Regions from separate parts of the Blastococcus sp. OS1-29 genome, predicted to be linked through region 2. Evidence: predicted binding sites of a transcription regulator. Region 2 holds the regulator's gene; the other holds the start of a gene.

Region 1 (3,396 bases), on a different contig from region 2:
TCGGCGTCGGTGAGGACGACGACGACGTCGTTGCGCAGCGGCGGCCCGGCGGTCAGCGCGCGCACGGTCTCCAGCAGCGTCGACACGCCTGCGCCGTCGTCCGAACCACCCGGCCCGTTCTGCACGGAGTCGTGGTGGGCCATCAGGTAGAGCCGCCCGGTGGAGTTGCTGCCTTTCAGGAAGCCGACCACGTTGTGCACCCGGGCGAGGTCCATGGACCCGGTCTTGGACTCCCACGCGCCGACCGAGTTCTGCACCCGCGTGTCCAGCCCGAGGTCGGCCAGAGTGGTGACGAGGTCGGTGACGACGGCCCCGCCGGCCGCGCTGCCGGCGACGTGGGTCTGCGCGCCGATCCGCTGTACGTGCTGGAACGCTCGCGTGGCGCTGAACCGGTCGGCCGGCGCGGCGGCGGCCTCGGGCTGCGGCGGCTGCAGCGCCGCCACGCTCCAGGCCACGAGGCCGAGGAGGAGAGCGACCAGGATCAGGCCGGGGAGGACGGACGGCGCGGGCGAGGCACGTCGTCCGCCGCGAGAACGCTGGGCAGCCACGCGGTCACAGTAAGTGGACGGCTCGCGGCGGCTGCGCAGGTCAGAGCGTGTTCAGCCAGTTGGTCAGCAGGTGGGCGCCGGCGTCGCCGCTCTTCTCGGGGTGGAACTGGGTGGCCGAGAGCGGCCCGTTCTCCACACCTGCGACGAACCGGTCGCCGTGCTCGGCCCAGGTCACCTTCGGCTTGGCCAGCGGGCTGGGCGGCCCGTCGGCGGCCAGGGGGAAGTCGCGGACGCCGTAGGAGTGCACGAAGTAGAACCGCTCGTCCGCGAGCCCGTCGAACAGCACCGTGCCTGCCGGCGCCTCGACGGTGTTCCAGCCCATGTGCGGCAGGACCGGCGCGGTCAGCTGCTCGACGACCCCGGGCCACTCGCCGCAGCCGTCCGCGTCGTGGCCGTGCTCGACGCCGCGCTCGAAGAGGATCTGCATGCCGACGCAGATGCCGAGCACCGGCCGTCCCCCGGCGAGCCGGCGGCCGATGATCCTCGGGCCGTCGACGGCACGGAGGCCGTCCATGCAGGCTGCGAAGGCGCCCACGCCCGGGACGACGAGACCGTCGGCGTCCAGAGCCGCCTGCGCGTCGGCCGTGACAGTGACGTCCGCGCCGACCCGGGCGAGTGCCCGCTCGGCCGAGCGCAGGTTGCCCGACCCGTAGTCGAGGATGACGACCTTCTTCACGCTGCCCACGCTACGTGGGAGCGGTCCGGTGCCCGCGCGGATTCCCGGCACCCTTCACCGTCGTCGACCGCTTGGGTCCGCCGAGATCTGTGGACAGGTCGCTGACCTGGGGATTTCCCTGGTGAGCGCCTCCGTACTGCGATAGAATTCGAACACACGATCGAACGACTGGGAGGTGGGCGTGGGCGAGCTCGAGTCGGCTCTGGACGCCCTCGGCGCCGACGACCTCGACGAGCTGGTCGCCCCCCAGTACCTCGACCGGACCCGGATGCTGCTGCGGGCCCGCAACCGCATCGACGCCGAACTCGCCCGCACCGCCCGTCGAGCCGAGCTCAGCCAGGCGCCGGAGTGCGACGGCAAGAAGAGCATGGCGTCCTGGTTGCGCGGACACTGCCGGCTCTCCGCCGGGGAGGCCGCCCGGGTGGTGCGCAACGGCCGGACGCTGGAGCACCTTCCCGCGGTCGCCGCCGCCTGCGCCGACGGTCAGCTGACCGCAGAACAGCTGTCGGTGATCGCCCCGGTCGCCCGGGAGGAGAACCGGGCTGCGGCCGCCGCCCAGGGCGTCGACCTCGTCGGCGTCGATGCCGCGCTGGCCGAGATCGCAGCCACCCGTCCCGTCACCGAGCTCGCCCAGGTGGTGCACCACTACCTGGCGCGCCTGGACCCCGACGGGCGCGAGCCCGACCCCACCGAGCAGCGCAGCCTCACCATCGCCAAGCACGCCGACGGCAGCATCACCGGGCGCTTCGAGCTCGACGCGGTCGGCGGGGAGAAGGTGCAGGCCGCGCTGGAGTCGATCGTGCAGGCCAACCGACGCAGCGGCGACGAGCGCACCCGCGCCCAGCAGTTGGGCGACGCCTTCGTGCAGTTGACCGACAACGCCCTGGCGTCCAAGAACCTGCCGTTCCTGCGCACCGTCAAGCCGCACGTGGTGGTCACCATCGGCCTCGACGACTTCGCCGGCCCGCACACCGGCCCCGGCGCCGCCACCACCGGCTTCGGCGCCCGGATCTCCGCCGCCCGGGCCCGCTGGCTGGCCTGCGACGGCAACATCACCCGGATCGTCATGGGCCCCGAGGGTCAGCCGCTGGACCTGGGCCGGACCAGGCGGATGTTCCCCTCGCACATCCGCACCGCCCTCGACGTACGGGACAAGGGCTGCGTCTTCACCGGCTGCTATGCCCCGACCCACTGGTGCGATGCCCACCACCTGCTCGAATGGGTTCTGGACGACGGGCCGACCTCGGTGGAGAACGGGGCGCTCCTCTGCGAACGCCACCACACCAAGGTCCACCACGGCTTCCGGATCTCTCGGCTTCCCGACGGCCGATGGCGCACCTGGCGTCCCGACGGCACGGAGATCCTTCTCCACCCCGACGCAACCACCAGCTGACCGATCTCTCCGTCGTGCGCTGACCAGGCGGCGACCGCATGCCCGCACACGGAGGCGCCATTCGCTGAGGGTGCTCGCTTTCCGCGCGTCGGGCGACCCAGCCCATCCGACGTCGAACCGCCCTAAAGGCGGCTTCAGGGCGCATCAGGCGGCTTCGTCACCCACGGTCTCCCCTGGCGAGCGCTCGCTCGGGGATCATGACCCCGTGACGACAGAACGGGTGCGCACGGAGCGAGAGCGGACGGTCGGTCGACTCTTCGACGAGTACAGGCACGCCGAGTTCCCCGCGCGTCTGCGCTACGAGGACCCCGCAGGCGTTGACGTCGCCTTCCTTGACGACCAGGTAGTGGGATGCGTTGCCACGTGGCTGAGCAGCGCGGGCCGCCTCGACGCTGCGCGGCTGGCCGTGTTGAGGGACGGCCTCCGCGACATTGAGCGCGTGGTGCCTCTGTTGACCGATAGCCAAGAGGCTCTGTACGTCAACAAGCTCCGGGAGATCGTTCGACTGGTGCTTGAGTCGGTGGACTGAGCCTTCCGAGTCCCTCCCTGCAGCGACCTGTGGCCAGTCGCACTCGCGATGCCGCCACCAGCGCGGCCCGCTCGTGTCTCTGAATGGGCCGCTAGGGGGCACTGAGCGAGCTCCTAGTCGTGGAGGAGGTACGTCACGGTGTGAATTCCCTCCAAGGCTGCGTCGATCTCGCGACGGATGGCTTCTACGTCGCCAGGGGTGAGCACCTCTTCGTGAAAGCGGACCTGCCCCTTCTTCACGACGATGGAAT
Region 2 (3,396 bases):
CCGTCGACCCGTGGGTCGCCTCCGGTGCGCGACGGCGACCGGTCACGGGGAGCTCGCCGGTGTCGGGAGCGCGGCGACGACCCACGGACGCGAACTGTGCGGTCTCGTCGGCGGTCCGCCGGCCACCCGCGGACGGTGAACCCGGCACGACGGAGAGCTCGGGGACCTTCGGCAGGCTGCCGGTGGCGGCCTCGCTGTCGACGGAGCGGGCCCGGCGGCCGGAGGGGTGCCGGGCGACCGACATCTCCTGCGTGGCCGGGCCACGGAAGGGCGCGGGGGTCGCGACGGAGAGGTGCCGCTCCGGGAGGCGCAGGGTCGCGAGATCCGTCCAGGCGGTCTCCTCGATACCGCCCAGGACCACGCGCACCCAGACCTGGCACCCACCATCGGCGTCGTGCCGCCACCCCAGCAGCTCACCGGCCCACCAGGTGCCTGCCTGATAGACCTCGACGGCCTGGGGCTGGCTCGTGAACACCGCTGCTCGGTTCTCCATGGCGCCTGACACGTGACGACCGTAAGCGTTGGAGTGACCACACACGGTGAACGCGCCCGCACTGAGGGTTGACGAAGTCGACCGCCGACGTTGTGAGTCTCTTGTCGTGACGTGGGTCACGACAACGCGTAGGCGTGGCGGCGAGCCGACGGCCACCCCTCCACGGGGTCGCCGGCGCTGCGAGGCGCTCACGGCAGTTCCAGGACCTGACCGGGGACGAGCACCGTGCCGTCGAGGGCGTTGAGTTCCTGGATCCGGTCGACGACCTGGCGGACGTCCGCTGTGCCGGCGACGTCAGCGGCGATGGACCAGAGTGTGTCGCCCGGCTGTACGACGACACTCTGTGTCCCGGCGAGCCGCAGGTCGCCGTCCTGCCCCGCGAGCAGTGGGCCCAGCCACGAGCCGATCGCCACGCCGAGCGCGAGGGTGAGGACCGCGGCCAGCAGGCGCGCCCGGCGGGTGAGCCGGACGCCGCCCCGAGCGGGGCGGCGCGCCGGTGCCGGCTCGCGCACCGCGGGACGCGGCTCCCCCGGCCGGCCCGCAGTGGCCCCCGCACCGCGCCGCGCGAGGCCCCCGTCCCGCGCCGGCGCCTCGACCGGGCGACAGACGCCGACCCGCGACGAGCTCCGCCCCGTCTGCCGCGGCCGCCGCGGCCACGCCTCCTCGGGGCCGGTGTCGCCACCGGCCGCCACCCCGACCAGCCGGGGCCGCCACGGCACCTGGATCTCCTCGTCGAAGTCCAGGACCGCCTGCTGCACGAGACCCATGACCCGTCCTCCCGTCCATCCGCTGCATCGAACGCCTGTTCGATTCGAACTGCTGTTCGATGTCTACCGCAAGCCACCGACGAAAGCGACACCGAACACGGCACGACTTCGAACATGTGTTTGATCCGCGGCCCTCGGCGCGCTACCGTCCGTCGGAGGACACATCTGCGCTGCGCGAGCAGCGGACAAGGAGGCGACGTGGCGGAGAAGAGCGGGACGGCAGGGGGCCGCAGGACGGCCGGTGGCGCCTCCGCGAACACCGAGACGTCCACGGTGCGCGCATTCCCCGACCGTGAGGCCGACGGTGACGGGCTGACCCAGCGTCAGCGCCGCGTCCTGGAGGTCATCCGCGACTCGATTGAGCGGCGCGGCTATCCCCCGTCGGTCCGGGAGATCGGCGAGGCGGTCGGCCTGTCGTCGGCGTCCTCGGTCGCGCACCAGCTGTCGGTGCTGCAGAAGAAGGGGTGGCTGCGCCGGGACCCGAACCGCCCACGGGCCCTCGACGTCCGGCTGCCGGGCGACAGCCCGCACTCGGCTGCGGCGGCAGAGCTCGCTGCCGGCGGAGAGTCCCCGGCTTCCGCGCCGACCTACGTCCCGCTGGTCGGCCGTATCGCCGCCGGTGGCCCGGTGCTCGCCGAGCAGGCCGTCGAGGACGTCTTCCCGCTACCCCGCGAGCTCGTCGGCGAGGGCACCCTGTTCATGCTCAAGGTCGTCGGTGACTCGATGGTCGAGGCCGCGATCTGCGACGGCGACTGGGTGGTCGTGCGCCAGCAGCCGACCGCGGAGAACGGCGAGATCGTCGCGGCGATGATCGACGGAGAGGCGACGGTCAAGACGTACAAGCGGCGCGACGGCCACATCTGGCTGTTGCCGCACAACCCCGCGTACGAGCCGATCCCCGGTGACGAGGCGACCGTGCTCGGCCGCGTCGTCAGCGTGCTGCGGCGCGTCTGAGACAGCCCGCCGGCCGGCGGTTCAGTGCCTCCGGTCGGCGGGACGACGATCGACGGGATGACGCCGGAGCTTGCCGCCGATCCAGACGATGACCGTCGCGGCGGCCGCCGCGATCAGACCGTTGGTGATCGGTGAGAGCCCCGACCGGCTCAGATCGGTGAAGCTCGGCACCGGACCCGCCGCCGGAGTCGCCGCAGGCGCGGCAGCGGGCGCGAGCGGTACCACCGTCAGGTCGCTCGGCAGCCCCTCGCTGGCGACCACCAGGCTCTGGTTGTCCGGCGCGAAGGTGATGGCCTCCCCCTGCCGCGAGTCGGGGAGCGGCGTACGTACAGGGGTACCGGCCAGCGCAGCCGGCACGTCGGAACCGGTCAGCGGCCACACGTAGGCGTCGGTGTAGGTGCGCAGGGCGATCGCGCTGCCGTCGCGCGCGACCGCTCCCCCGGTGACCAGGAGCTGGCCTGCCTGCCCGACCGGCCCACCCACGGTGCCGGTGAAGGTGAAGTTGACGCCGGCGACCTTCGCCAGGGCCACCGTCCCGCCGTCGACCAGGGCCGTTCCGGGCCGGTAGACGCCGCTGGCCCCCAGGATCTCCTTCGTCACGATGTACGGGGTGCCGTCCGGCGCGAGCAGCAGCGCCTCGGCGTCGTGCGCGCCGTCCGGGTAGGTCAGGCGGTAGATGCTGGTGGATCCGTCCGGACGGAGGGCGATCAGCGCCACGGTGGACCGGATGGAGTCGTTGTCGCCGGTGTCGGCCAGCCACACCGTCCCGTCGGCGGCGACCGCCAGGTCCTCGGGGTCGTAGGGGTCGACGGCGGCGGTGTGCACGTCGACGACCTGGCACGTGGCGTCCAGCAGGAAGACCGAGACCTGGTCGCCGCCGTCGTTCATGGCCAGGAACTGGCCGTCGACCGCCACCAGTCCGGAGAGCTCGGGCAACCGGGGGTCGGTGATCTGGCACTGGGCCGCCGGCGCGGTCGTCCCGGCGGACGCGGGCAGGGGGCAGCCGAGGACGAGGACGGCCCCGAGGACTCCCCCCGACGCCAGCAGTCGCCCCCGCGAGCCGCTACGCGGTCTGCCGGCCTGCTCGGGCACGTACCCAGCGTGACAGAACCATTGCGTTCAGTGCGTGAACCACGCCCAAGAGGACGATGCCCACGCAGGCACCCACGACCGCGTCGGTGA

What was found. The regulator LexA, encoded in region 2, represses DNA repair genes until DNA is damaged. The targets are predictions, from matches to a motif close to TCGAACANNTGTTCGA.
Region 1: a site for LexA is predicted at 1,373-1,388, ahead of AC2H4J_RS16930 (HNH endonuclease signature motif containing protein). Genes of this name have one in related genera too.

The regions. Positions count from the first base shown of each region.
Region 1 is NZ_JBXXJK010000006.1:227,138-230,533, reverse strand. It holds gene AC2H4J_RS16940 (M28 family peptidase) at 1-548, opposite strand, end outside; gene hisH (imidazole glycerol phosphate synthase subunit HisH) at 589-1,224, opposite strand; gene AC2H4J_RS16930 (HNH endonuclease signature motif containing protein) at 1,406-2,617, shown strand; gene AC2H4J_RS16925 (hypothetical protein) at 2,823-3,146, shown strand; gene AC2H4J_RS16920 (hypothetical protein) at 3,260-3,396, opposite strand, start outside.
Region 2 is NZ_JBXXJK010000008.1:64,962-68,357, reverse strand. It holds gene AC2H4J_RS19760 (hypothetical protein) at 1-505, opposite strand, end outside; gene AC2H4J_RS19755 (LysM peptidoglycan-binding domain-containing protein) at 682-1,260, opposite strand; gene lexA (transcriptional repressor LexA) at 1,459-2,214, shown strand; gene AC2H4J_RS19745 (hypothetical protein) at 2,236-3,306, opposite strand; gene AC2H4J_RS19740 (phosphatase PAP2 family protein) at 3,278-3,396, opposite strand, start outside.